DNA from 2 places in the Vibrio sp. VPAP30 genome. Region 1 is predicted to be linked to the other one. Evidence: riboswitches for the same ligand, from Rfam matches in the RefSeq annotation. Region 1 holds a riboswitch; the other holds the start of a gene.
The links. Region 1 has a riboswitch for cyclic di-GMP ahead of gbpA (N-acetylglucosamine-binding protein GbpA). Riboswitches for the same ligand answer to the same signal wherever they lie in the genome.
Positions count from the first base shown of each region.

Region 2: another riboswitch for cyclic di-GMP. It lies ahead of ZX61_RS22470 (TfoX/Sxy family DNA transformation protein); the one in region 1 lies ahead of gbpA (N-acetylglucosamine-binding protein GbpA).

Region 1 covers NZ_LBLS01000026.1:389,236-404,419, forward strand. The annotation lists gene ZX61_RS12185 (DMT family transporter) at 1-901, opposite strand, end outside; gene ZX61_RS12190 (MATE family efflux transporter) at 1,107-2,444, opposite strand; gene ZX61_RS12195 (HAD family hydrolase) at 2,625-3,239, opposite strand; gene ZX61_RS12200 (glutaredoxin family protein) at 3,255-3,614, opposite strand; gene norR (nitric oxide reductase transcriptional regulator NorR) at 3,703-5,289, opposite strand; gene hmpA (NO-inducible flavohemoprotein) at 5,541-6,716, shown strand; gene ZX61_RS12215 (hypothetical protein) at 6,788-7,327, opposite strand; gene ZX61_RS12220 (YaeQ family protein) at 7,320-7,859, opposite strand; gene ZX61_RS12225 (cold-shock protein) at 7,927-8,136, opposite strand; gene ZX61_RS12230 (alternative ribosome-rescue factor A) at 8,491-8,703, shown strand; gene ZX61_RS12235 (threonine/serine exporter family protein) at 8,747-9,910, opposite strand; gene ZX61_RS12240 (hypothetical protein) at 10,382-10,747, shown strand; gene ZX61_RS12245 (D-alanyl-D-alanine carboxypeptidase family protein) at 10,942-12,108, shown strand; gene gbpA (N-acetylglucosamine-binding protein GbpA) at 12,166-13,623, opposite strand; cyclic di-GMP riboswitch class I at 13,696-13,783, opposite strand; gene ZX61_RS12255 (helix-turn-helix domain-containing protein) at 14,155-14,508, shown strand; gene ZX61_RS12260 (DUF3313 domain-containing protein) at 14,604-15,184, shown strand, end outside.
Region 2 covers NZ_LBLS01000043.1:485,670-500,853, forward strand. The annotation lists gene aroA (3-phosphoshikimate 1-carboxyvinyltransferase) at 1-509, shown strand, start outside; gene ZX61_RS22435 (YciN family protein) at 791-1,039, opposite strand; gene topA (type I DNA topoisomerase) at 1,449-4,082, shown strand; gene glgC (glucose-1-phosphate adenylyltransferase) at 4,508-5,725, shown strand; gene glgA (glycogen synthase GlgA) at 5,715-7,172, shown strand; gene ZX61_RS22455 (alpha/beta fold hydrolase) at 7,332-8,141, shown strand; gene ZX61_RS22460 (DUF2007 domain-containing protein) at 8,138-8,443, opposite strand; gene ZX61_RS22465 (TVP38/TMEM64 family protein) at 8,443-9,135, opposite strand; gene ZX61_RS22470 (TfoX/Sxy family DNA transformation protein) at 9,281-9,871, opposite strand; cyclic di-GMP riboswitch class I at 10,011-10,097, opposite strand; gene purR (HTH-type transcriptional repressor PurR) at 10,241-11,248, opposite strand; gene torD (molecular chaperone TorD) at 11,460-12,107, opposite strand; gene torR (two-component system response regulator TorR) at 12,345-13,058, shown strand; gene elyC (envelope biogenesis factor ElyC) at 13,138-13,941, opposite strand; gene cmoM (tRNA uridine 5-oxyacetic acid(34) methyltransferase CmoM) at 14,056-14,847, shown strand; gene mukF (chromosome partition protein MukF) at 14,850-15,184, shown strand, end outside.

The DNA of each region.
Region 1 (15,184 bases):
AGGTATAGACAGAGGTAACCACAAGGATGAGGCCAAGTGCATGCCAGATTGTAAAGGTCTCATCGAGAACTACCACGGCGATACCTGCGGTGATCGCGGGGCCAACATTGCTGGTTAAGCTAAGTGTGGTAGGTGTCAGCCTTGCCATTGCAGCGGCGACTAAGTAGGAAGGCAGAACCGTGCAAAATATTCCAAGTAGCACACCCGTTGTGATCAGTTCTCTGCTCCAGTCTGAAATGGTGGAACCACTCAAAGCTAAATGGACCATGATCGTCAACCCAGCACTGCCCATTCCAATACTAGTGAATAGTGAGCTGCCCAGATGACCAATCAGTGGTTTACTCCATACTAAGTAAAACGCAAACACCAGCGCAGAAGCGACTGCGAGTAAGCTACCAAGCAGCACGGATTTACCCAATGTGTTGAAGTCATGTACAACAATAAAGCCTATCCCTAAGTAGCCGATACAGGCTGAGAGGATCACTGTTCGACTTGGTCTCTGCTGATACAAAGCCCAACTGATTAGAACAACAAAGGTAGGGAACAAGAAGATCAGTAACCGCTCTAGTTGGGCAGTAATAAACTGGAGGGCGGCAATATCGAGAAAGCTCGCCAAGTAGTAGCCGATCACTCCAATCGCTGCGGCCTTTAGGCCATACTTTTTTACTCTATTTCTGTTTTCTTTGTGTCTGCACAAGTAGAGAAACATCAAAAAATAGAGTGGTAAGGAGCTAAATGCGCGCAAAGTCATGATTGAAGTGGCATCACCACCATATTGGTATGCGACTTTTACCAAGATAGGTTTTATAGAAAAGAGAACGCAACCCGCTAGGGCAAGCAAAATTCCAACTTGAGATAGTGATGCAGTTTCTGAGGGGGTGACTTGGGTTTCTTCAGTCATGTTTCTCGTATCCTTTCTTTAAGAGGGGGGGGCTACGAGAAAGGAGGTGCGCTGGCTACGATTCTCGCAGCCAGACAGGGATTTACCTACCAGCTACAGGCATTAACGAGGAGGAGCCAAAGGTAGGTAAATGCAAATTTCATAATTATTCCTATGTGGTGATTTTTTAGACTATCGACATATGCCAGAGATTGCAATCAACAAATTACGCAGATTGCAGTTTGTGTTCGATTTGGCCCAGTGCTCTTTGGTACATGCTCCAAGCGCAAATACCCGCTAAGATATTGCCACCGAATGCCCCCCAGAATAGACCTTGGATACCACCAAGCTCAGCGCCTAACCATAGACAAGGTAAGTAAAACGCGAATAAACGTAACGCCGAGATGGTTAACGCTGTGTATGACTTACCTAGCGCATTCGATATCGAAACCATCAACATACAAACTCCTAGTGGACCAAGACTGAAAGGGACAATCGCTAGGTGGTAATTTAAAATGGTTTCAACTTCTGATTCGCTTGTCATAAGTACAGCGAGCCCATTTGAAGTGAGTAACGCGATAGTCGCAATAAGGACCTGAAAGCCAAGGACAAATTTACAAGCGATCACAACGAGCCTACGAATATCCACTAGATTGTTCGCTCCTAGCAGTTTACCAACCATAGGAGGCATTGACATGGTCAGTGCGAGAACCGAGACAATCGCGAAAAACTCAAAGCGAGATCCTAGTGCCCAAGCCGCAACGGCAGCAGTACCATAACTTGCTAAAAGTTTGGTGGCTAGCATTGATGACAAAGGTGGAAGTAATTGGCTGATCATTGCCGGCCCCATGATATTGCCTATAGAGCGAACACTACTAATGACGTGCAAATCGCTCCAGTCAAAACTCATCCAGTGTTTACGGGTGACTTTAGGTGCAACAATCAGGATACCGATACCAAAGGCAAGAATGGTTGCTATAGCCGCGCCATTGATTCCCATATCGAGTGTAAAGATAAAAATTGGATCCAGAACTAAGTTAAGTAGACTGGTTACCATCATCATAGTGCCCGGAAGCATGGTGTTACCATTTGCTCGACATACACTGTAGAAGAAATAAAGTACCGCACCGACCCAAGCGCTAACCAACCAATAAATCCAGTAGCTATCGATAATAGGAAGTACGCTTTCTGGTGCACTGAGCAACGATAGAATGGGCTCACGCACAAGATAGATAAGAACAGAAAACAGTGCGACACCAATACTCCCCATAGCAATAACAAGACCGCCGAGCTGTTTTGCATATCTCTGTTGATTTGCTCCAATCGCTTTGGCAATGACAGCGGTCGTCGCAATCCCTAGACCAACTTGAATACCGATAATTACCATTTGAATGGGTAGTGTAAAACCTTGGGCGGCTAGGGGAAGAATGCCTAGTTGGCCGATAAACGCACTATCTACAAGCTGAAAGCTCATAATAGACAAAACGCCAAATACCATCGGCCAAGTCATTTTAAATAGCTGTTGCCCAAGTGGAAGTGCTGTTTCTTGTGTAGTTGTCGTCATAGTATATTGTCGCTGGGGTCATTCAGACCAGTTATCGATTCTATAGGTTGCATAACAGCAACGTGTTCCCCTATACATCGTTACGCATCGGCGGTATTTCAAGTCTGAGTGAAAATTAATAGTGAATGGGAAAATAGGGTAAGCCACTCAAACGCTGAGCATATGCCTAATTTCTGAGCGTCATTGTGTAAGAGAAAGAGCTAAAACCTGCTCTAAGTCATCTAACTGCTCTACGACTAAAGATGCGTAAGTATCGAATTCACTCGGTTTGCCATGCGTGATTAAACAAGATGGCATATCTGCATTGAAAGCAGCCTGCAAATCGTATAGATGATCACCGACATAAAGGATTTGATGTCGTTCTAGGTTCCATTCATGCGTGAGTGAGACTAAAGAGTCGGGAGCTGGCTTAGGAGGAAAGTGCTCTCGAGTAATAACACGCCGAATACGTAGCTCATTGTGTAGTATTTTTTGTGCAGCCGCTTGGGCACAATTTCGGGTAATGATAGCGGTGAGCAACTGATTTGAATGAATAAAGCTAATAAGTGATTGGCACCCGGGCATGGGATACGATGAATTTGCGTCGTCTAACTCATGCTGAAGAATCAGTGCGTTTGCTTGTTGAGAAGTTTGTTCGCACTCGATTTGGTCAACAAAAGAGAGCAAATCTTTGTCTAGCGGGCAGCCGACTTGCTCTCTTAACCAGCGGAAGTCCATATCAGAGCTAACCAGAGTATTATCCAAATCAAAAACAATCGCTTTGATATGGCAAATATTCAAAGGTATATATGACATAGACGTTCCTTTTGCTTATGCGAACTCTTGCTCCAAGTACGCAACAATATCAGATGATTCATACATCCACTGTACGGCACCATCTTTTTCGATTCTTAGGCATGGTACCTTCACTTTACCGCCGCCTTCATGTAACTCTGCGCGGTGCGTCTTATCATTCTTTGCATCGCGAAGATCAAAATTGACTGATTGGCGCTTCATCGCACGACGTACTTTTACACAGAAAGGGCAAGCTTCGAACTGATACAGTGCCAGTGACTGTGCTTTTGCATCAACTTGTTGTTGAGCATCGCTAGAGCGTTTAACGCCCCTAGGTGAAAATACAAAGTTGAGCAGTAGGATAACGCGTCCTAAAAACCAGCGGATAAACTTCATAACAATCCTATTTATATAATTCTATGTTCAGATGACATTTACGTTACGCATTGTAACCGAGATGTGAACAATCTTAAATCTCAAAAGCTCAGCTAATCCTTAGCTGGTGTTTTTTGGTCACCTCGATGCCCAGACGTTTAGCGAGACGTGTTAGGTTGGCACGATCCGTTTTCAATGAACGAGCCGCTTTGGCCCAGTTAAACTCGGCGTCCGTCAAGGCTGATATGATTATTTTTCGTTGGTATTCCTCCGTAGCTTCACGTAGTCCTACAGAGGTGCCTAGTTCAGTTTGGGCACTTGGCGAGTCTTGGAGCGTATCGTTGTTACTCACAATTGACTGCAACTCACCAATATCTTCGACAGAGACGGTAATCAGCTTGCCATTTTTGCCACGGGCGCGAGCTTTCAGTGCTGCGCGGTTAATAACATGCTCTAATTCACGTACATTGCCCGGCCAGTTGTATCGAGAGAGAACAAACTGGGCATCTTTACCCAGCTTGATTTGTACGATGCCGAGTTTACGTCTTGCCTGCTCTAGGAAATAACCAGCAAGAAGTACGATGTCCCCGTTTCGTTCGCGTAGTGAAGGGACCGTAATTGGATAAACACTCAAACGGTGATAGAGGTCTGAACGAAAATGTCCTTGTGAGACTTCTTCTTTTAAATCTCGATTGGTAGCAGCTAATACGCGTACATCGATCGTTTCAACTTTATCTTGCCCTACAGGTTGAATTTCGTTGTTTTGCAATGCACGCAGAATTTTACTTTGCGCAGCGAGGGGAAGTTCACCTATCTCATCTAAGAACAGTGTTCCACCATCGGCTAAGGCAAATTTACCCATACGGGATTTATCTGCGCCAGTGAATGCCCCTTTAACGTGCCCGAACAATTCGCTTTCCACTAAATTCTCTGGAATGGCGGCGCAGTTAACATATACCAAAGGCTGTTTTTTTCGAGGTGATAGGTGATGCAGGCTACGAGCGACAAGTTCTTTGCCCACACCCGTCTCACCGTGGATCAAAATATTAAAGTTAGAAGGAGCAACCACCTCTATATCGGCTTTCAGAGCTTGCATTGCAGAACTATCACCGATGATTTCGCCACCGTCTCGATCCCACGCATCTTCATTCAACTCTTCAAAGCGCTGCTGAGTTTGTTTCGCCTGCTGCTCTAACTGACTTACCGTTAAAGCAACTTTCAACGTAGATGCCGCGATTGCCGAGAGTGCATCTAGGCTGCGAGTTGGAAATTGCTCAAACACACCAGGGGTTAAGCTATCGAGCGTAAGAACGCCTAGCAGTTTATCGGCATAAAATAAGGGAAGCCCCATGCACGAATGCATAGGTAAATCACCATCGTAATCAAGTAATAAATTGTCAAATGGATCGGGTAAATGACTATCGGCATCGAACCTGACCGCGGTTTTTGACCCACAGATACGGGCAAACCGTGGATGCTCGTCTATCTTAAAGCGACGGCCAAGTGTATCTCGGGTTAAGCCTTGAATCGCCAATGGGACTAATGTCTCTCCCTGTAGTGACAGTAGGGCAACACTATCACATTGAATCGATTTACGAATCGCATCTAGTAGGTTGTTGAATCGATCTTGGTCATTGTCGCCACGTGCGAGTCCAATCGTCATATCAATAAGGGTGGAGATCGAGATATCTTGCATAAAATTACCAACAGCAGCCAGAGGCAGAGCCTAAGAAAAATGGAATGTCGCTAAATTAATCACACTGTGTGCGGCAATGCAACATATATAAGTCAATATGACATATATGAAGAGTGTCTTAATGACTTGATGAAAGTGAAAAATGGTTGAAAAACTAGCAATTTAAGGTGTTATTCAGTTGGCACATTTCGTGCTTTTAACGGATATAAAAACAAAGATAACTAATGATAACTACTGAGGAGAAAGTCTCAATGCTTAACAATCAACATATCGAAGTCGTAAAGAGCACCATCCCACTACTAGAGTCAGCTGGCCCAGCATTGACGCAGCACTTCTATCAAAGAATGTTTAGCCACAATCCAGAGCTAAAAGACATCTTTAATATGACGCATCAGAAAACGGGTCGCCAAGGTGTTGCTCTTTTTGAAGCGGTTGCGGCTTACGCAAAAAATATTGAAAACTTGGAGGTGCTGACGTCAGCCGTTGAGCGTATTGCTCACAAACATACTAGCTTTAATATTCAAGCAGAGCACTACCAAGTTGTTGGTCATCACCTAATTGAAACACTAAGAGAGTTGGCGACAGAAGCCTTTACTCCAGAGGTGGAAGAAGCATGGACCGCCGCTTACCTGTTCCTTGCTCAAGTATTCATTGATCGTGAAGGAGAGCTGTACCTTCAACGTAAACAAGCGGTTGGTGGATGGCAGAATGCGCGTAACTTTGTCGTCAAGGAAAAAAAACCGGAATCAGAGCTAGTGACAAGTTTTATTTTGGCGCCAGAAGATGGGGGTGAGGTGTTAGATTACCAACCCGGTCAATATATTGGTATTGAGTTAAAACCAAGTCAGGGTGAATACAATGAGATTCGACAATACTCTTTGTCACAAAAACCAAATGGTAAAGATTATCGTATTTCGGTTAAGCGTGAAGTGGGTGAGCACATTGGCTTGGTATCTAACTTCTTACATGATGAAGTAAACGAGGGAGATAAGGTTAGCCTATACGCACCTGCGGGTGACTTCTACTATCAAGAAAAGCAGAAGCCAGTCGTGCTCATTTCAGCGGGAGTAGGGGCAACGCCAATTCAATCTATGATGCAAACCCTAGCCTCACAGGGTAAGAAAGATGTGAGCGTTCTCTATGCTTGTAACGACCAAAATCAACATACCTTCAAGGAAGAAACAACGCAGCTTGTACAGCAGAACAGCTGGAAGCGTTTTACTTGGTACTTAAACCAAGCGAGTGCTGACTTCTCGGGTGAGCTTGATCTGAATTTAGTAGCAAAAGAACTGCCGCTTGGTAGTGCAGATTTCTATTTATGCGGCCCGGTGGGCTTTATGGAGTCTGTTGTACGTCAGCTTGAGGCACTTGGTGTTGGGCGTGACCGAATTCACTACGAAGTATTTGGTCCACACACCTACCTCTAAATTTCTAAATCACATATGGCCCTCCTTGAGGGCCATTTTGTTTATCAGTTATTGCTGCGAGTAAGCCCTACTTAACTAAAAAGTCTTTTCAACCAAGTAAATGGGTTTACTGAGCCAGTTGTTTCTATGGGTGAGCGTTCTAACCCTAAATAGTAGCTTTGTAAATACTCAGTTCTTAGGGATTGAATATCATACTTATTAATTGAAGATACAAGCTCGGCTGTGTTGAGTGCGTGATCATTGGCAAGGCTAAAATCAAGTTTCAAATAACCTTGTAGATAAAGCCACAAATGCGTCGAAAGGACCAACTGATCCACTCCTTGTTCTTCAAACTTGGAAGTGTACTCTGTACCCAAGTTATCATTGAATGCTTGATACATAGCTTGTATCGAATCAGCATTCGACTCCACATAGCTGCTCGCTTCTATGTGAGCTTTGGTTAGAATGCCAAGAAGGTGGTGAACCTCTGGGCTATCTGGTTTGTTGCGTTGCGCTTTTTCAAATATGGGTGAGTGAATCTGACATAACAGCAGCCACGCCTTGGTTTGATGTTTCACTGACGGCAGCGTGTCAGCACCAATGACTTTAAGCTGCTGGTGTAAATCAGTCATTAGACTGTAAGCTCTCTAGAGAAATTTCAAATGAGCCTTTGTCTGAATCAACGAATAAGCTATCTCCGGTGATCATCACAGACAGATCCATACTGCGCTCAATCACTTCTGAGAGTGCTTCAATGCTATCCCAATCAAATCGGTAAATGCTCGCATCGTATTGGTGAGCTTTATTCTTTGTCTGCTCCCACCAAACGTCTGATTTACTGTTGAACGAGAATACGTCGACCTTTTTAGCCAAGCGGCATGCTTTTTTAATGCGATCTAACGATGGTTCTCCAATATCAACCCAAAGTTGAATTTGGTCATCAAGAGACTTTACCCATAGATCGGGTTCTTCTGTAGTCGATAAGCCTTTAGTAAGTGCTAAATCAGGTTGCCATTTAACACAAAAAGCCAGTATGCGTGCCATCATACGAGGCACAGTTTCAGACGGATGCTGCGCGACGGTGAGCTGTGTTGAGTCATACAGATCGCGGTTGGTATCAGAAAGAGAAATTCGGAACTTATAGATAGTCGGTTTAAGAGCCATGAGCCTTACTTACATAAAAAAATAGCCAGCGTAATGCTGGCTATTGTAAAACTTTAGTACTAAAGAATTAAAGTACTTTGATGTTCTCAGCTTGTGGGCCTTTTTGACCTGTAGTAACTACAAACTCAACTTTTTGACCTTCAACAAGAGTTTTGAAACCGTCGCCAGTGATTGCAGAGAAGTGTGCGAAAACGTCTGGGCCGTTTTCTTGCTGGATGAAACCAAAACCTTTAGTTTCGTTGAACCATTTAACTGTACCAGTAACAGTGTTAGACATAATATATACCCTTGATAAATCTTGTAAAAGCCATACGGCACCGATAGCGTGGAAAAGGAGATTGCTATTGCGTACGACGTTACGGCAGATACTCAAGTAATCTAACGAAACGGCGAAATTAGACAAGAACCGTTTTCTAGCTGCGATCTAGTGTAAAGCGAAGTGCAACTAAGTCAATAAAAATAAGGAGCTATGTACAGTTAAATATTGTGTTTTCACTAGAAATTTGCGCTAGGTATAGTTTCGAAAATATTACTGATTGGCGTATAAATAGTGTAACATTCGTTTGGCTAGTGGATCGTACGGTTTTAGTACGTATTGGCTAGTATTTGATCATTAATTTTTGGAGGCTGTATGGCTAAGAAAAAACGCACAGCCGATATCGATGAGGTTTGCCTCATTAGTGATGTCGAGTTGGGAAGAGGCCAGGTAAAAGACAACGCATTAAAAGCGATGGTAACAAGTAAGCTTTACCGGGCGAAAGTTGAAAAAGCGAAAAAAGGTAAAGGCAGTTATCAACGTAACATGAAGCACAAGGGCAAAGAGCCCTATTCAAAAGCCGCTTAGTCAGCGGAATTTGAATAGGGCTTTTTCTTGTTTGATTGTTCGACTATCTCTCAATCTTAGGAGAGTAAATAGAGTAGGCGGTGATTTGGCCTGCGACGATCGCCGAGAACATGAATAGAGCCGAGAGGCCAATACTAGGGATGGGTAGTACAGATTGTTCGAATACCGACTGGCTGGCACTGACGAGCACTCGACTCCCAGGGACAAGAATAATGATCCCTTGCACAATATAGATAGAACCCGTTAAATCCATCTTTTTCGCGACCCAGGTGCCATATAGGGTTATTAGAACTGTGGTGATCCAAGTTCCGACCACCCATCCACTTTCAAAACCTAAATAGAATGGCCCCCACATACCCAGTGCAGCGACTGGTAATCCAAGCAAGATGTCTGTTGGACGGGCATTAAAAATTATTCCCAATGATATAGATATGAGGAAAAGGCCAAACACATGGAGCCCAAACGGTACTTCATTTGTGTATTCTAATGATTCCGCTTGCCCCCAAATCGCTTCACCAATACTGAGCCCCATCACTATGCCAACAAACAGCTTTATCAGCGTTAGTGCGCTTTGACCCAACAAACTGGTCCCTGACACTAAGTCATTAAATGCGAGACACTCTAATGAGTTAGCGATAGAAAGTCCGGGAACAAAGAGAACAATCGCAGCTATACATAAAGCCCATACTGGTACTGCCGCACCAGTGCTTGCAAACCAAGCAACTAGCATTCCAGTCACAAGTGCGGCGATAAACTCAACCGCAATAGAGCGACGAGCTTTACAAACCTGCTGAGCGCCCCAAACCATAAACCCTAACAATGCAGAAAACAGAACAGCATCCAAAGTACTGCCCACAAGCATAAGATATGCGGGTGGAATCCCCATATTTGCTAAAGCGATCACCCATTTCGGATAGCCCACGGGCTCGGGTACAGGTTCACTGCTGGGTTGATTAATTCGAATAATCGTATTTGCGAGCAAACTCAAATTAATTGAAGCGGGCTGGTGTCGTTTCATCACAACTGCATTGTTGTCATCAGGAAACTGATAGTTAACCGTAGTGGGAGTCGCTTGGATCATGACATCCACACCGTGTTTACGCGCGTAGAACTGAGTGTATTTTTCTAGCTTATAAGGGGCGCAGCCGCTGCGGTGAAGAGTATCGCCGATCTCTACAATCTTCTTAATTCGGTACTGGGAAGGCATGGCATGTGATACATAATAATTTGTGACGCAAAGGTATCAGAGCGCCTTCTTGGAGACGAGTCACAAAGTAGGGAACAGTGGCTAAGCTCACACAAAATTACTGACTTTTCGCTCGATTATGCATTGATTTTCGGAAACTAAGTTTTTAATCAGTTAAATGCTGAAAATTGGCGACACATTTAGTGCCTTATTTCACATATATTGAATTATTTTAAAGTGTAACAAATGTTATTTAAATGTAATAAGTAAAACGACACCTTTCGAGTTAATGCTTTAACTCCTGACCAGCAAAGAGTTCTTTTAAAATAATTATTTAACAATGAATTAACATTGGTTGTTCATATGAATTCTGTGTAATAAATCGATTCAAATATCGCTTGAATTTCGCTCTAAATGGGCGAAAATATACGCAAAATGAGTTTGCAGAAATGAAAGGATGCTTTTTCTAGTTTTTAAAAGCGAGGCGAAAAAATGAAACTATTTATTCTATTTATGGTGTCTATTACTGCAGGTGTAGCGTCGGCAGAACATCTTCATTCATTCTTGCTTGGCCTGTATATCTCAACAATGGCTGTAGGTAGTTGCTACTGGTTTGCATTCCGAAGCAGCCGCTTTCCTCAATTGGCTCTACTACTACTTATCTGTGGTCTGTTCTCGAAAATTGCTATTACTGTCGCAGGTGTATCGTGGGGCATGTCACAAGAGTTAATTAGCTCACCGTTCGTGTTTGCGCTGTCGTACTTGTTCTTCTCTATCGTCGCAACCTATGCTTGGTTTGTTCACAGAGAAAGGTTAATGGCCAAGCAGCAAGCTCAACAAGAGCTTAAAGCGGCGTAGTAAAAACTCAGCTAAAGATTTCATAAACCAGCGTGCTAGGCGCTGGTTTTTTGTGCCTATATATTGCGTATATTAAGATATTTACAAAAATCCTTACTCAATAGTAACGATTGATGTCAAAGCTGCTGATTCTATTGCAAGCTTGTCTATACTGAGGTCGTAACTAAACCATTCAAAGTGAGACGTCGCATATCATGACAACGCGTTTTCTAACAAACACAGCGGTTCTTTCGACACTTTCTCTTTCATTTGCTGCGTTTGCAGCGCCAACCATAATTCCTGATCCACCAACATTGGGTTCCAAAGGGTATATCCTGATTGATTACCATACTGGTGATGTGTTGGTAGAGAAAAACGCCAACAAAAAGTTAAACCCAGCAAGCTTAACCAAATTGATGACAGCCTACGTGGCAGGGCAAGAAGTTAAGAGTGGTAATATTGCTTTAGATGACAAAGTTCGTATCAGTCGTAAGGCGTGGGCGAAGAATTTCCCTGACTCTTCAAAAATGTTTATTGAAGTAGGTACAGATGTGTCATTGATCGATCTGTATCGTGGCTTGATTGTTCAATCTGGTAACGACGCCAGTGTGGCGATTGCTGAACATGTTGCAGGCAGCGAAGGCGCTTTTGTTGGCCTAATGAATAGTTGGTCGCAAAAGCTTGGTCTTGAAAACACCGGTTATACAAATCCACATGGCTTAGATAGTGATGGTCTGTACTCAACACCTCATGACATTGCTCTACTAAGCCAGGCAATCATCCGCGATTTGCCCGAGATCTACTCGCTATATAGTGAAACCTCTTATACCTATAATGGCATTACGCAATACAATCGTAATGGTTTGCTAAGAGATAGAAGCATGAACGTCGATGGCATGAAAACAGGTTATACAAGTGGGGCTGGTTATAGCTTGGCAACATCGGCAACCAATGGTGACATGCGTTTGATTTCGGTTGTTATGGGTTCAAATAGCACAAAAAGTCGAGAATCCGAAAGTAAACAGCTACTGAGTTATGGTTTTAGATTTTTCGACACGGTTTCGCCATCAAAAGTAACCGAAACATTGGCTGAAGCAAAAGTTTGGATGGGCAGTGCAGAGCTTGTGCCTGTCGGTGTTTCTGAGCAGGTTCTGATTACACTACCTAAAGGTGACGCAAAAAAACTTAAAGCGGAGATTGAGTACAACGAAGAACTCATTGCACCAATTAATCAAGGGGATGCCGTTGGTCAGGTTATCTACAGTGTAGACGGAGAAGAGGTGGCAAGTGCCACACTGATTGCCCAACAAGACGTTGAAGAAGGCAGTTTGTTCAAGAAATTGCTCGATTGGTTTAAGCGCTTAATCTCAAGTTGGTTCTAAATCAACTTAAACTAAGAAGAGGATGCACTAGGCATCCTCTTTTCGTTTATAGGTTAACTAAAGCTTACTCCAAGCCGATGGCCAATGAGAGCCGACCCCCGGTTCATACTGAGTGGCTGATGGGGACCACTGAATACAGTAACCAGAGTAAGGGAACTCTTTACACTGATAAACTGCGCCATCACTTGCAAGTACCTTTGTACCCGAAGTGTAGCTTTCTAAACCTTCAGGGAAGACAAAATCATAGTCGCCCGGTGGTGGTGTTTGATCTTCAACAAGATGGAAATCCAACGTATTTTGATCAAGCACTTTACCTTGTTCATCTTTCGTTACCACGACTAGCATATGGTGACCCGGTTCGGATTTAGACAAGGTCATCGTGGTGTTTTCAACATCTCCGTCTTTTAGCGACTCTGAATAAGAAGCTAAAGGCTCGCGGTGGTGGTTGTAGACAGTTAACTCAGCCGTTAAGTCGCCTGTCACAGTCAATGTTAGGTCCAGTTCTGTCGGTGAATCGCCAATCACGTATTCTGACTGTAAACCTGCGATATCTAAATCGTAATCAGGCTCGGGTGTTTCAAATTTATAGCCAATTTCAACGCTGTTTAGTCCTGAACCTGCTTTTAAGTAGACTGGGTTGGTTCCATAAACAGGTGTAAATTCACCTTGATCGTTTAACTGGCCTGAACGAATTTGGCTCTGCTCTTGGTTGATTTTACTGGCTAGTGCATAAGACCAGTTGTTCGCTTTACCTTGCTCTGCGTTTTGAATGACAAGCTCAGTGCGGTACGAAGGATTTTCACCATTGTTATCAAATACACGGGTATAAACCGAATCACCAACATTCAAATCTAACGCTGGATTAATCTGACCACCTTGGCTCCAATCAGGAATCACTGGGCCATCACCATCAAACTTCACATCAATTACGTTGTAGAAAGATGCCGCAGTATCACCCACATCCCACACCGCAAGGACAACTTGGTAACCCTCTCGTTCTGGAACATTACACAGGTGGCTCACACGTTTTGGTGGCTGAACCATGCCGCCATCTACAACACAGAAAGGCGTGAGATCAAATGAACTGCGTGCAAGAGGTAGGTTAGGATTCCAATCTGGTTTGGTAATGTAGTATTTCCAGTCTTTAGTCACGTGATTAGCGGTGAATGTCCATTCGAAGTACTGCGAACCAGATTTGATGGGGCGCTTAACCCAACGATTGGCTGTTTGTTCATCTAGCGCTGCAGCTAGTGACGTTTCAGCACTGGCTATTTTGCCATCTTTTGGCCCTGCTTGAGGGAAGCCATCAGGCCCTTCAACACTTTGTGGTTCATATTGGATCGCGCCACAGTTAGTGTTTTTTTCGTTGGTATCACTTGCTGGGAACTTACATAGAGCAGCACGACCTTCAGCAACACCATTTTCGTACGCCGAGACGTATCCATGGCCATAGCTGGCGCCGCTTGCACTAATTAGTGCGATAGCAATGAGAGACTTGTTTGGGAGTTTGTTCATCATTTGTCCTTATCTAATGGATAACAAAAAAGATGACACTCCGGCACGCGAAACATTTAGCAAAACTTGCTAAATGGCAACCCCGCTATCATAGACATTATGTATCGACAGACCGGTGGCTTTGCGTCCTAACCTTTCGGATAGTTTGCCTGAAGTGCAGCTTATAACTGTTCCAATGATTATTAAGTAATAAGTTACCGAATGCTGTATAAGCAGGCGAAATGTAGCCAATGATAAATAGAAAAGCTAAGTCCATTCTAAAAATGTGGAATGATAATCTCGAACTGAATTGGTTGTAGAAAATTAACTTGCTATTTACATAGTTATCTACCCATTAACTCATTGAATAGCAATGGTTATTGCCTTTATATGATGGGTTTTGTGAATGATTCAAGAGGGGGGGAAGGCACACTAAAACTGGCGAGACTGACTTTAAGCAGACAAAGCCTTGACTTTGACTTACCAAGCTCTGACAAGCTTATGTAGCAAAACGACGACAATCCATCCCAAAATGCTACACAAGGAATCATAATGGATTTTACCGACAAAGATAGAGAAGCTCTCTACCAAATCTGGATGTCAAAGAAATCAAAAATGCGTCTAACACAGATGGAATTTGCCAAAAAACTTGGAATGAACCAACTGAGTTTTTCTCGTGTATTAAGAGGCGAAACACCGATCACCATGTCGTTTGTAAGCCACTTCTGTCGTTTACTTCATCTAGAACCTAAAAATGTGGTTCCAAGCCTAAAAGAGACCAATGAAAATGGACCAAAGGTGGTCTACCTGCAAAGCCGCATGAGTGTCGATGGTGAAATTCAAAACGCTTATATTGAAGGAAATCAAGTGATTGTCGAGTATGCGCATACCGTACATACGCCTTGAGATAAATATAATAAATTTGAATAGGATACAGGTAGACATCTGAACCTTATATGGTATAGCATTCTGGTTGATATTATAAAACCAGAGTGCGTTACATGAACTTTTTCAAGGCTTTGCTCCTTATTACTGTGAGTGTGTTGGTTGTCGGTTGCGCAAGTGGCCCCGTTCAACAAGCTACCAAGTTTACCAGTTATGAAGATTTCCGACCTGGCCCAGAGGGTGGTGTTGATCTTGTTTGGGCTCGTATTGGGTTAAGAGACGCGCACAGGCTGCAAGCAAAGCTAGGTGAGTATGACTCTGTTGTTATCGATCAGGTGTTCGTGGTTGCCGAGGAAAGTTCGTTAGCTCAGGAGGAGGTTCAAGAGCTTACCGATTTTATGATTGCCCGCCTTGAAGAGAAAGTTTCTGTTCATAGAAAGATCGTGCAAAAGCCTACGGCTCAAACCCTTCGCCTGAGTATTGCTCTAAGTAATGTGGAAACCCCTAACCCTGTACTTGCAGTAACCAGCAGTGTCTTACCATTCGGTTTGGCTATTTCAACCATCTCCAAGGTAACGACCGGTGAGCATACTAACGTTGGCAGCGCCAGCGTCGAATTGCTTGTCAGTGACGCACAAGATGGCACACCTTTGTTTGCGGCAATTGACCGAGAGGCAGGAAACAAAGATTTCTCTAC
Region 2 (15,184 bases), on a different contig from region 1:
GCGGTGAAATCAAAGTAACAGGTATCGGTAAAAACAGCATTCAGGGTGATATTCAATTTGCAGATGCGTTAGAAAAAATGGGTGCACAAATCGAATGGGGTGACGATTACGTTATTTCTCGTGTGGGTGAATTAAAAGCTGTAGATATGGACTTTAACCACATCCCAGATGCAGCGATGACGATTGCCACTACCGCACTGTTTGCAGAAGGTACTACCGCGATTCGCAACGTATACAACTGGCGTGTAAAAGAGACAGATCGGCTTGCTGCGATGGCGACCGAACTACGTAAAGTAGGCGCCGAAGTGGAAGAGGGTGAAGATTACATCGTTGTCACACCGCCAGCCAAGCTGACGCACGCAGCTATTGATACTTACGATGACCACCGTATGGCGATGTGTTTCTCGCTTGTCGCGCTAAGTGATACGCCAGTGACCATCAATGATCCTAAGTGTACATCTAAGACCTTCCCAGATTACTTCGATAAGTTGGAAGGGTTGAGCTCTTAAGAAATATAGAACGGACTTCGTCCTACAGAACGCTTTGCTTCGAGAGGCGAGATCGGACGGCGACAAATCGTCATTCCATAGAGCGACGAAGGAGTGAGTAGGGAATCTCTAAAGGAATCTTACTCGTTTGCAGAGATCCCCAACTCGGTCGTGCCTCCCTCTCGGGGATGACGGAGCAATGGCGTGAAATGAGAAGGGTTGACACATTGTGTCAACCCTTTATTTTTTCTCGCTTCTCGCTTCTCGCTTCTCGCTTCTCGCTTCTCGCTTCTCGCTTCTCGCTACTGCTCCAACGTAAACTCTTTCGACAAATGATGTGCTAAGTACTTAAACATATTGAATACAGCGGTCGTTTTGGCGGTTGGCAAGCCGTTGTCATCTAGAAAGTAATTCCCTTTGAATACCAATACATCGTCTTTTTCCTCTACGCTGTCTGCGCGCATGCCTTCAATGTAGTCGTCATGTTCTTGGATGATGTGATTGGCAATGATTAATAGCTCAAACTGTGAAATGGCCTTTTTGTCGCTCATGGGATTACCTTTATTTGTTCAATCTTCTATATAAAAAGAAGCCGTGGTTGGAATTGTAGGAAGTTCGGCGATAATTTCAATTGCGTTAGATCAATGGCGTAGGCGCTAATACTCGTCTGGGCAGCTAGGTTTTGTGACTGGTGGCAAAAAACATCATCTTGAGTTGGCGTTGTCGATATTGTGCCGTTTAGTATGTGGCGTTTTCTGGCTTGGCAAAAGACTGAAGCGTTCGAAGCTCAATAATCGATCCTAGATGCTGAAACATCGTTGAATTGTCGAGCAGTCAAGATAGAAATTTAAAAAAGATATTGATCTTCTTGTAATCTCGCTCAATAGTAAAAAAAGAAGCAACGTATTAAGTATGTCGTGCGATATTTTTCGCACTCGATAAAGGACACTTGAGTCAATTATGGGTAAGTCACTGGTTATTGTGGAGTCGCCAGCTAAAGCGAAGACCATCAATAAGTATTTAGGTAAGGACTTTATTGTAAAGTCCAGCGTAGGTCACGTCCGTGATCTGCCGACTGCTGGTCAAAGCACAGGCCAGAAAGCTGCTGCGGTATCAACCAAGGGCTTAAGTGCTGAAGAAAAAGCGCGTATCAAAAAAGAGAAAGATCGCAAAGCACTGATCAAAAAAATGGGTATCGACCCATTTCATGGTTGGGAAGCGAATTATCAGGTTTTGCCAGGCAAAGAAAAAGTCGTGGCGGAGCTACAAAAACTTGCTAAAGACGCAGACAGCGTTTATCTAGCAACCGATTTGGACCGCGAGGGAGAGGCTATCGCTTGGCACCTTCGTGAGATCATCGGTGGCGATGAAGAGCGATACAAACGCGTTGTGTTCAACGAAATTACCAAAAACGCTATCCAACAGGCGTTCGAAAAACCGGGCGAGCTGAGTATGGATGGCGTTAATGCCCAGCAAGCACGTCGTTTTATGGACCGTGTGGTTGGCTTTATGGTTTCTCCACTGTTATGGAAGAAAGTGGCACGTGGTTTGTCTGCAGGTCGTGTTCAATCGGTCGCTGTAAAATTACTTGTTGAGCGTGAACGTGAAATTAAAGCGTTTATCCCTGAAGAGTTCTGGGATATTCATGCTGATACCAAAACTCAAGACAAAACTGATTTCCGTTTGCAAGTGGCGCAGAAAGAAGGCGTCGCTTTTAAGCCTGTTAACGAAGCAGAAACGAAATCTGCAATGGCTGTGCTTGAAAATGCACGCTATGAAGTGTGTAAGCGTGAAGACCGTCCAACATCCAGCAAGCCGTCTGCACCGTTTATCACGTCAACTCTGCAGCAAGCAGCGAGTACTCGTTTAGGTTACGGCGTTAAAAAAACCATGATGTTAGCTCAGCGTCTCTATGAAGCGGGCTACATCACCTATATGCGTACTGACTCGACAAACCTAAGTGCTGAAGCTGTAGAGACCGTACGTGGCTTTATCGGTAGCGAGTATGGTGAGGCGTACCTTCCAGGTAAACCGAACGTTTACGGCAGCAAACAAGGGGCACAAGAGGCACACGAAGCGATTCGTCCATCCGATGTTGCGGTGAAGGCTGACGATCTCAATGGTATGGAAGCCGATGCTCACAAACTTTACTCACTAATCTGGAATCAGTTTGTGGCTTGTCAGATGACACCAGCAAAATACGATTCTACGACAGTGAGTGTTAAAGCGGCTGAGTACACGCTTAAAGCTAAAGGTCGTATCCTTAAGTTCGACGGTTGGACTCGTGTTCAGCGTCCTTTAGGTAAAAATGAAGATCAGATTCTACCTGCGGTGCAAGTAGGTGACACGATTGACCTAGTCAATCTTGATCCTAAACAGCATTTCACTAAGCCGCCAGCGCGCTTTACAGAAGCTGCATTGGTTAAAGAGCTTGAAAAGCGTGGTATTGGCCGTCCTTCGACTTATGCTTCAATCATCTCAACCATTCAAGATCGTGGTTATGTGAAAGTAGAGCAACGTCGTTTCTATGCTGAGAAAATGGGTGAAATTGTCACTGACCGCCTAGATGGTAGCTTCGATGAGCTAATGAACTACGAGTTCACATCTCGCATGGAAGAAAAGCTAGACCAAATTGCGGAAGGCGATGCTAACTGGAAAGGTGTGCTAGATGACTTCTTTAAAGACTTTACTGGTGATTTAGAGAAAGCGGAACAAGACGAAGAGCAGGGCGGCATGAAGCCAAACCATATCGTCTATACCGATATCGAGTGTCCGACCTGTTCACGTGAGATGGGTATCCGTACTGCCTCTACAGGTGTCTTCCTAGGCTGTTCAGGCTACGCGTTACCTCCTAAGGAGCGTTGTAAAACGACCATCAACCTCGGCGATGAAGATGGCATTATCAACGTCCTTGAAGAGGATGTCGAGACAGCTGCGCTGCGTGCGAAAAAGCGTTGCCCAATCTGTGAAACGGCGATGGACGCCTACTTAATCGATGACAAGCGTAAACTGCACGTTTGTGGTAATAACCCGAACTGTGAAGGTTACATTGTTGAGCACGGTGAGTACAAAGTTAAAGGTTACGATGGTCCAGTTGTCGAATGTGACAAATGTGGCAGTGACATGGTGCTTAAGAACGGTCGTTTTGGTAAATACATGGACTGTACGAGTGAAGATTGTAAGAACACTCGTAAGATCCTGAAAAACGGTGAAGTTGCACCGCCAAAAGAAGACCCAGTTCATCTGCCAGAGCTACCATGTGAAAACTCTGATGCTTACTTTGTTCTTCGTGATGGTGCGTCAGGCTTGTTCTTAGCTGCAAGCACTTTCCCGAAATCGCGCGAAACTCGTGCGCCTTTAGTTGAGGAACTCGTGCGCTTTAAGGACCGTATTTCACCTAAGTTCCATTACTTGACTGAGGCACCTCAGCAAGATCCTGATGGTCTGCCTATGGTGGTACGCTTTAGTCGTAAATCGAAAGAGAACTACGTTCGTTCTGAGATTGATGGTAAGCCTTCTGGCTACACTGCGCTCTACGTTGAAGGAAAATGGGAAATTACCGATAAGCGTAAAAAAACCGCGAAGAAGAAATAAGCTCTTCATTTGAAATGACAAAGCAGCCTTAGTTAGGCTGCTTTTTTTTTAGCTGCTGCTAGCTCTTTATACTTTGTCAGTGATTGTACCTCTTTGAGAGCAAAGTCACATATATGTAGAGCTATTGTTATAGAGATGTGTCATGCTCATGGGATTCTGTGAGCTATCGCAGGAGGCGAAAAAGTAATAAGTGTGAGGTCGATAGTACAGCATATTTTAAATTGTAATCTTGCTGAAATACGATAAGTTATAATAAACCTTTTGCACAAGACATAGTAGTGCTTGGTTACCGCCACCACAAGTGTTGGTAGAGCTATTCTTGTTGCATGTTATGCCAAATAGGATTGGTGTAACTATAAAAAATATTGATGAGCCCCCCTAAAAATAGACTCATCACACACAATAAATAAAATGGAGAAATATACATGGCTGGTGTTTTGGGAATGATCCTTGCTGGTGGAGAAGGGTCACGCCTTCGTCCTCTTACAGAATCTCGCAGTAAACCCTCGGTTCCTTTTGGTGGTAGTTATCGCCTTATTGACTTCGCTCTTAACAACTTCGTAAACGCTGATTTGATGCGTGTTTATGTTCTAACTCAATTCAAGTCTCAATCTCTATTCCATCACCTCAAGAAAGGCTGGAACATTAGTGGCATTACCGATCGATTCATCGATCCGATTCCAGCGCAGATGCGTACTGGTAAACGTTGGTATGAAGGGACAGCCGATGCTATCTATCAAAACCTACGTTTTATGGAATTGGCAGAGCCTGATCAGGTATGTATTTTTGGGTCTGACCACATCTATAAAATGGACATTAAGCAGATGCTTGATTTCCATAAAGAGAAAGAGGCGTCATTAACTGTATCGGCGCTGCGCATGCCTTTAGCTGAAGCGTCGCAGTTTGGCGTTATCGAAGTCGACACAGAAGGCCGGATGATTGGCTTTGAAGAGAAACCGGCTAATCCAAAATCGATTCCTGGTGATCCTGAGCATGCACTTGTCTCTATGGGTAATTACGTATTTGAGGCTAAGCCATTATTCTCAGAGCTGGTTGAAGATGCTGATAACCCAGATTCTTCGCATGACTTTGGTAAAGACATTATCCCTAAGATGTTTCCACGCGGTGATGTGTTTGTTTATGACTTCAGCACCAACCGTATCACAGGTGAAAAAGAGGAAGTGTACTGGCGCGATGTAGGTACCATCGGTGCATACTGGCAAGCGCATATGGACCTGCTGGAAAAAGATGCACCATTCTCGCTCTATAATCGTAAGTGGCCACTACATACCTACTACCCACCGCTACCGCCCGCAACATTTACTGACTCGGTCAACGGGCGCGTTCAAATCATTGACAGCTTAGTTTGTAATGGTAGCTATGTTCGCGGATCGCGCATTGAAAAGTCAGTGCTAGGGTTTCGAAGCAATATCGCTTCAGCATGTGACATCAGCGAATGTATTTTACTTGGAGACGTCAAGGTCGGTGATGGATGTGTTTTACGCCGAGTGATCATTGATAAGGATGTAGATATTGCACCAGGGACACAAATTGGTGTAAATCTATCAGAAGATAAGAAGCACTTCCACGTATCGGAAGATGGCATTGTTGTTATTCCTAAAGGAGCACGAATTGGCTACTAAGAATTTATCTATTCTATTTGTAGCATCGGAAGTTGAAGGGTTAATTAAGAGCGGTGGCTTGGCAGATGTTGCCAAGGCGCTGCCTGAAGCGCTCCTCGCACTACAGCAAGATGTTCGTATTACATTACCCGCCTACCAAAAGTTGGCTGGTATTGAGCAAGCCCAGGTGATACTTGATACTCATTTAGAGCATTGGCCTCATACTAATTATCGAGTCAAACAGTTAGAGATCGCAGGTGTCCCTGTTTACGCTATAGATTGTCCTCAGTACTTCGATAGAGCAGAAATGTACGCAGAGAACAATCAGGCTTATTTAGACAATGGTGAGCGCTTTGCGTTTTTTAGCGCTGCCTGTCTTGATATGTTGCCGAAACTCGGCTTTCAGCCTGATATTGTTCACGCCAATGATTGGCATACCGGTTTCGTTCCGTATTTGCTTAAACACCGTTATGCGTTAGATAGCTTTTATGTAGAGATAAAAAGCATTCTGTCGGTGCATAATGCGGTTTTTAAAGGGGTGTTTAGTTACGATGAGTTGCCAAACTTACCTGAAATGCATACCCACTACGTCCCCGATGCTGCGGTGAGCTTGACGCACGTTACCATGCTGAGAGCTGGAGTGATGAATGCAGATAAGATCAATGCCGTGAGCCCGACTTATGCAGAGGAACTTAAAACCGAGCTAGGAAGCCATGGTATGGCGGCCGAGTTCCAGCAGCGCTCTGCTGATTTGGTCGGTATTCTCAATGGTTGTGACTACACAGCTTGGAATCCGCAGAATGACACCTATTTGCCAGTCAATTACAAGCCAAATCGTCAGAGTATGATTCGTGGTAAAAAAGCATGTAAACGTGAGTTGCAGGCGCGAGTAGGACTAGAGGCACAAGATATTGCAGTCTATGGCATGGTTTGTCGTCTGACTCATCAAAAGGGTGTCCACTATTTGTTGCCAATACTTGGAGACTTTCTCAAGTACCAGGTTCAAGTGGTCATCGTTGGTACCGGAGATCCAGCTCTTGCCGCTCAGCTTAAAGAGGTGGCGGCACAACACAGTGATAATTTTGTTTTTGTGGAGGCCTACGATAACGAACTGGCGCACTTGGTTGAAGCAGGCTCCGATTTTTTCATTATGCCGTCAGAATTTGAACCTTGTGGTTTGAACCAAATTTATAGTATGGCTTATGGCACATTGCCAATTGTGCGTGGTGTTGGGGGCCTAAGAGATAGCGTTAATGATTATGATGCAGATCCTGAGGTTGCAACTGGGTTTGTCTTCTATGAGCCCGAGCCAGCGGCTTTGCTTCATGTTTTGCAGCGTTCTTTGTTACTGTATGCTCAGCAGCCCAATGAAGTTAAACGCGCGCAGCTTTATGCTATGGAGCAAGACTTCTGTTGGAACAAAGCGGCGGATGAATATATAACTTTGTACCGTAGTGCATTAAGCTGAAAACGATATGAAATAAGGCGTCTTAAAGGCGCCTTTTTGATGGTTGCTTACATTTTTAATAAAAGAATAATTAAGATTTGACGCATTTTGACGTAAATCCCTCTATGTTTATGCTAATCTCCGTAACCAAATTTTGAACTTGAGTATTCGTTTTTAAATATGAGTGACGCTTTACTTTTCCACAAAACCTATGCCCACCCAACAAGCGATGAATGGGTCGTTTTTGTGCATGGTGCTGGTGGAAGTTCATCAATCTGGTTTAAACAGATTAAAGCGTACAAGCAGCACTTTAATTTGTTGCTAATCGACCTTCGAGGTCACGGCAAATCCAACCAACTGATCAAAGAGCTGATCGCCAATCGCTACACATTCAAATCGGTAACAATGGACATCTTAAAGGTACTAGATCATCTTAAGATTCGTTCAGCGCATTTTGTTGGAATGTCACTGGGTACGATTATTGTTCGAAATTTGGCAGAGCTTGCGACAGATCGAGTAAAGTCAATGGTGCTTGGCGGCGCTGTCACGCGGTTTAACGTGCGTTCACAGATATTGGTCCGTTTAGGCGGTATGTGTAAGCATGTCGTGCCTTACATGTGGCTGTATAGCCTATTTGCTTATATCGTGATGCCACAGCGTACTCAAAGAGAGTCTCGACACCTATTTATCCACGAAGCAAAGAAACTGTGTCAAAAAGAATTTAAGCGTTGGTTTATCCTTACTGCCGAAGTCAATCCTCTGATGAAGTATTTCAAAGATAGAGAGTTACCAATACCAACCCTCTATTTGATGGGAGAACGGGACTATATGTTTATCCAGCCCGTGAAAGAGATGGTCGCAGTCCATAGGCAGAGTCAGCTTCAAGAAATTCGTGACTGCGGACACGTTTGTAACGTTGAACGACCAGAAGAGTTCAATCACCACTCAATTTCGTTTATTCAGCAGCAAATTAAAGCGCCTAACAGTTAAGGTGCAGTTTCGCCGCATTGCCAACATGCGCCAAACTGGGACTCGTTGGACTCACCACAATTGCTACAGTTCCAATTTGAACCTATCTGCGCATTCCTAAACTCTTTGATGACTGCATTGGCTTGAATGATTTGACTGTGATTCAGCAGCCAGATGTAAGGTTCGCTGCTCTCTCCAAATGGCACTTCACCCTGTAAGCCAAATACGCCTTCTCCGCGTACTTCACATTCGATATGGCAAGACTTTAAAAGCTCACAAACAATGTGAGCTTCGGTAGGTGTCGATGCCGAGTAGATTCTCATCAAGCATTGCCATTTGAAGTTGAAGGAGAGGCCTTAACCTTCGCCATGATCCATTTAGCAATGACGGGGAACAGTCCCAATAAGGCAAAAGATGCCAGCACCGTCGGAGACACTATGCCAGACAAGCTTTCAATTTGAGCCAGTTGCGTGCCAGCGTTCAAGTAGACAGCGGTGCCAGGCAACATGCCTAATTGGCTAACAAGGTAAAAACGTACCGTTGCGATTGGGGTTAAACCCATGAGCAAGTTGATCAGGAAAAATGGGAACACTGGAATCAAGCGAAGAGAAAAAAGGTAGAATGCACCGTCTTTCTCAACGCCTTGGTTAATGGCATTGAGTTTCTCACCAAATTTGCTCTGTACCCAATCACGTAGCAAATATCGACTACTTAAAAATGCAAGGGTTGCACCTATTGTACTGGCGAATGAAACCAGCAGTAGGCTAGTCCAGAAACCAAATAGTGCGGCGCCTAGCAGCGTCACAACTGCAGCTCCGGGGATAGAAAAGGCCGTAATAGCTATGTAAGCCAGAAAATAAGTGGCCGCTGCAACCGTAAAGTTGTCGGCAATAAAGGTAGCCAACTCAGCTTGTTGGGCTTTCGCATTTTCCAGCGTGAGATATTGACCAAAGTTTACGCCTAGTAAAACAATTAGTGCAACGAAGAGAATACCAAGGACGATTTTTTTATTCATGTTGAAGCTGCTCCATCTTACATCGAGGATAGATGTATTAAGTGTTACTAGACAAGACAGGGAAAGCAAGCAGCAAATTTCATTGCGATGGATAAAAATAAAAAAGTCAGCGCTGTGGCTGACTTCTTAGATAAGTACTGCTTGATTAACTAACTTGAGTTAATAGCTCTTGACGACGGCTTTGAGGAATGACCGACCAGTGAGTTCCGTTGATCGCGCCTTCCAATGCCCATAAAAGTTCGATATTTACATCGGCAGAGTGTGTGGATTGAATGGCTTTGAAAGCGTGAACTGCACCGACGTCTTCAAGGTTTTTAACCGACTCAATACCTGCCTTTTTAAGCATTCTCTCAGTAGCGAGCCTTAGGTTAGGTAGATCTTTCAAGCGATTTGGTTTTGCTTGCGACTGACTTTGTTTTTCTACGTTCGCTGCTCTGAGTGCGACGTTAGCAATCTCTAGGGCTTTACTGCTGTCTGACGCCAAATCGTCACACAAAGCAAAGTACTTAGTTACGACAGGGAAACCACGTTTTTTGTAAACATAGGGTTCGAGCCCTTGAGATTTAAACTGTTTAGCGAGAGTGGCATCCGCGCGTACGTGAAGCTTATCGTTGACTACAAGTGCGAACATGGTGTCATCGGCAAAAATGCCAAAACCACCAAACATTGAGCGAGACTTAATATGGCCTAACTGCTCAAACAAACGCATTGAGTCTTTTAGTATTGGTTTATCCATGCTGTGTTTTCTCGGTGTATATGTATACGCCACCAATGCAGGTCCGAGAGATTAGCAAAATAATGCAGATACAATGTCAGTAAGGTGTCATACGAGCTCAAGAACAAGTAAAAACGGTATGACAGTTTGCATATTCGCCATCGGCAACCCCGCTACCAGACAATAAATTGTTTAAGGCCGGAGGCTTTGCGTCCCACCCTTTCGGAGTGGTTTGCCCTGTTCGTGGCATTAATCGAACATTTTAAGAATAAATAAAACTGCGCAGAGCATCACATTTGAATGGGATAAATGTGATATTGGTTCAATAAATAGGGGGGATATATACGCTTAGCCAATAAAACGACTACTAGCTAAGCGTTTGACTTGAGGTTACTTATTTAGATTGCGAACGGTTTTACGCTCGACGATTTCAGGGTGCATTTCGAACACGCGTTTGTCATGTTCTTTATCTTTAATGCGCTCTAGAAGGATCTCAAAGGCGTTTTTACCTACACGTCGTTTTGGTTGGTGAACCGTTGTTAGTGGAGGAGAGAAGTATTCTGCAAGCTCAATATTGTCGTAACCAATCACCGACATATCTTGCGGGATTTGAATGCCTTTCTGCTGTAATCGACTCATCAGGCCTAATGCCATTGTATCGTTGAAACAGAACACAGCTGTCGGCTTGTTATCCATTGCTACGATCTTATCTGCCGCCAATACCGCGGTATCACACTCAAAGTTGCCTTCTAAGATCCAGTCTTCATTGACGGGCAGTTTAGCTTCAGCCATAGCACGCTTGAAGCCTCGAATACGTTCGACACAAGCTGCTTTTTCAAAGTGACCGCTCAGGCAAGCAATCTCCTTGTGGCCATGCTCGATTAAATACTTGGTCGCAAGGTATCCACCTTCTTCTGAGTTGTCGATGATCTTATCTGCTTGAGAGCTTTCTGGCCCCCAATCCATAACAACTTTAGGGATGTCCTTGTGGCGATCTAACATCTCGCTCAGCTCTTCAGTCAGATCGGAACACATGACTAGAATGCCATCTACCCGCTTTTCAGCAAGCATACGAATGTAGTCACGCTGCTTTTCATAGATACCACCTGTGTTACACAAGATCAGAGTGTAACCTTGGCGATAACAGTAGCTTTCTACGCCGTCGATAACTTCAGAGAAAAATAGGTTAGTCGATTGAGTAACTAGCATACCAATTGTGCGAGTTGTGTTGCACTTAAGGCTTCGCGCAACGGCACTTGGCGCGTAGTTAAGCTCATTTACCGCTTCCATCACTTTTTCTTGTGTCGCTTCTGCAACAAAGCGTGTCTTGTTGATGACGTGAGACACGGTGGTTGTTGAAACACCTGCAAGGCGAGCAACATCTTTAATAGTGGCCATAAATTCTGTCCTGTCGATGACTGCCACGAGAATATATTCAGTTTAGAATAAGTTGGCAGAAAGTATCAGAAACACAAAAACCGCTCTTATTTAGCGGTTTGTATTTGAATAGTTCATTTTTATCGTTTGCGGTCACGATTTTAGACCGCAATCTGACTGAGGGCAAACAAAATTCGTTGTCCTGACCTGTGCCAGTTCACATTGTCAGACTCTACTCGCCGATTAAGTATGCGCAGTCCAATTCCAAGAATGCCACTGTTAGAGACGTAATAGCAGAGTAAAAACCGAACTCATCGAGCGTTTGGCACTTAGCCGAAAACTTAGGTGCCCAGCTTAGAATGTGCTGGCGAATGAAGCTCTCTTGCTCGATAAGTGCTTCTTCAATATGGCGCTCTTGTTCGAGTTCATTGGAGCGAATGATGAGATTGCCTAGAAAATCGAGTTCAATGGCAATGTGATCAGCAGGCTCGTTTAAGCTTTCATCGACAGCAACGCCATGCTCTAGCATTAACGCTTCCATCTCTTTCGCCGGCTTGTCATCGAGTAGGCCCGACTCGCCGATGTACATAGAAGCATAAGGCAGTGCAGAGTCGCGGTCAGATTTCAAAAACAGATCACAAAAGTCAGCGGCTAATTCAAGCTGAGCATCTTCGCGATCGATCAAGCGATTGAGTGCGTCAATGACACGATCAATCGACGGTTTGAGATCGGCATTCTCGCCAAGGCCAGTAAGGAAAGAGCGGATTTGAGCTGAATGGTACTGCTCAAGGTTCTCTTCGGTTAGCTCTTTGGCGTAAAGGCTTGAAAGCCACCAATAGATTTCTGCACGTTTTTCGTTGAATGCTTTGATTTCTTGCATTAGGTATCACTCCCAAAATAACTACCTATTAGTGTAACTAATAAAAATGAATAGCGGTAATGGCTTACGTGACAATAAAAGACGAATTATGAGCATTTATTAACAAGGGCGGAGGTTTTGTCTTGAATCAATAAAAAATCATCTTTCTCGTTTTTAAAGTGATAAATACTAGAAATGTTACTATTTATGAATAGAATAAATGATAGAACTATTCCCAATGCAAATTAAGTGGTGCAGATGAGTTATCATGTACTAGTAGTAGAAGATGACGTAGTGACTCGCAGCAAGCTCGTTGGCTACTTTCAGAACGAAGGTTACCAAGTCAGCGAAGCAGAAAGCGGTGAGCAGATGCGAGACATGCTACAAAACAACGCGATTGATTTGGTGATGTTGGATATTAATCTACCGGGTGAAGATGGATTAATGCTAACTCGCGAACTACGCAGTCAATCAGACATTGGAATTATCCTAGTAACAGGACGCACGGACAGCATCGACAAAATTGTTGGCCTCGAAATGGGCGCCGATGACTATGTCACTAAACCTTTTGAATTACGAGAGCTACTGGTTCGAGTTAAGAACTTATTGTGGCGAATTTCCGCTGCACGTAATTCGTCAGGAGTGGATAGCGCAGCGAAGCAAGATGATAATGTTGTTCGCTTTGGCGAGTGGACGTTTGATGTTCAGCGCCGCGCTTTAAGCCGAAATGGAGAGCCTGTGAAGCTGACTAAAGCAGAGTATGAGCTGCTGGTTGCTTTGTCTTCATACCCGAATCAGGTTCTCAGCCGTGAGCGTATTTTGAATATGATCAGCCATCGTGTTGATGCGCCGAATGATCGCACGATTGATGTGTTGATTCGTCGCATGCGAGCTAAGATGGAGTTCGATCCAAAGAATCCGCAGATTTTTGTTACCGTTCATGGTGAAGGCTATATGTTCGCGGGTGATTAAATTCGACGGTTGGAACATGTGACTTGCATAAAAATACCGAGGCTTGCCTCGGTATTTTTCTACCTAGAGATACTGATAGTTACAGTTTGCTTTCAGAGGCTTGAAGAGCTTGCTCTTCGTAGTCTGACGCCCAATCTCTCAAGGTTTGCCAGATTCGGCCCAATGTCTCGTGCCAGTATCGTTCAGTTTGCTCGAGGTACTTACCTTTGGGTGTGTATTTTTCCCATGCTTGGCTAATGTTGTTATGAGCCAAATAATTGGTGGGAGCTGGGTAGGGTTTAAGCCCAGCAGCATGGAATTCGTTAAGTGCCCGCTTCATATGGCTCGCTGAAGTAACCACAACCAGTTTTTTGGTATTGACGAAAGCTGCCGCTTGTCTCGCTTCTTCCCAAGTATCTTTTGCGGTTTCTAACAAAATAATATCCGACTTAGATACACCAAGCGCTAGGGCAACTTTAGCCATCATACGCGCATTACTCACTTCAGACCCCCCCGAGTAACCCGATAAAATGAGTTTGGAACCAGGGTAGATACGCATAATGCGAATACCTTCAGCAAGGCGCATTAACCCAGTACGACTAAGCTCAGACGTAGGAGGTATTTTATCGTCAACCACATGACCACTGCCCAACACCATAACGTAGTCGATAGATTCGTCAACGGGGAAAAAGGCGGAGTATTGGCGTTCAAGCGGCATCAACAAACGAGAAGAGATTGGTTGAAAGGCGATAAGGAAGATACCGATGAAAGAGAATAGAACAACAAAGCAGCCTGTCTTCTGTTTACGAGTAAACATGATCAACATTAAGCCGAATAACCCGATGATTAGCATCGCCGGAAGCGGCATAAGTAGAGAAGACACAACTTTTTTCAGCTCAAACATACTTAAATAGTCCGAAAAAACATCAATTGATTATAATTTAAGAGAAAGCCTCTTTATTCCTGCTTTTCTTATGACAGAATAGCAGCACGATTAGACATGATAACCTAAGCTGCTGTGACTGAAGACCGCAATTTCGACGATATTGCCCACAAATTTGCAAAAAATATTTACGGTTCTGACAAAGGAGAGATTCGCCAAGTCATTGTTTGGGAAGATCTTCAACAGATACTTAATGCTGTTGATGGGGCAAATAAGCGACTCAATGTGCTAGATGCCGGAGGTGGTTTGGCACAAATGTCGCAAAAGCTGGCTAAGCTCGGACATCATGTCGCGTTATGTGATCTATCTTCTGAAATGCTGCTGTTGGCAGAGCAGGATATTGCAAATAATGACCTGCTTGAGCAGTATCGCTTCATTCATTCGCCAGTCCAATCGATTGACCAGCACTTAGAGTCCCCAGTGGATGTAGTCCTGTTTCATGCGGTGATGGAATGGTTAGCAGACCCTCAACCTGCTCTAGAAAAAGTCTTAGAACAAGTTAAACCTGGTGGCATGGCATCCGTCATGTTCTACAACCACCATGGTCTGGTCTATAAGAATGTCGTGTGTGGCAATGTTCCTCATGTATTGGATGGAATGCCGCATCGCAAAAGATTTAAATTGCAGCCACAAAAAGGCTTAAGACCTGAAGAGGTCTACCAGTGGATTGAAGACGCTGGCTTTTTAATTTGTGGCAAGTCTGGTATTCGCTGTTTTAGTGACTACATAGGAAATATGGAGTACATGGGCGATTACCAGTATGAAGATGTGTTGGCACTGGAAAGACAACTGTGCAGAGAAGAGCCATACCTCTCGTTAGGTCGATACATACATGTATGGGCACAAAAGAAAGATAAGCAGGACTAACAATGAGTGAGATGACTCTAAATGCTGAACAACCGATTGATGAACTAGTCGGTTGGGTAAAGCAGCAGGATTTCTCATTGAACCTGACAACAGAGCGACTGGCATTTTTGATCGCTATTGCTGTGCTCAGTAATGAAAGGTTTGATGAAGAATTGGGTGAGGGTGAACTGCATGATGCGTTTACTATTATTACCCGACTATTTGAAGAAACAGGTGATGCGTCTGCATTTCGCGCCAACAATGCGATTAACGAAATGGTTAAGCAACGGCTCATTAGCCGTTTCACCAGTGAAGTGACTGATGGAGCGAGTATTTATCGTCTCTCTCCTTTAGCTAT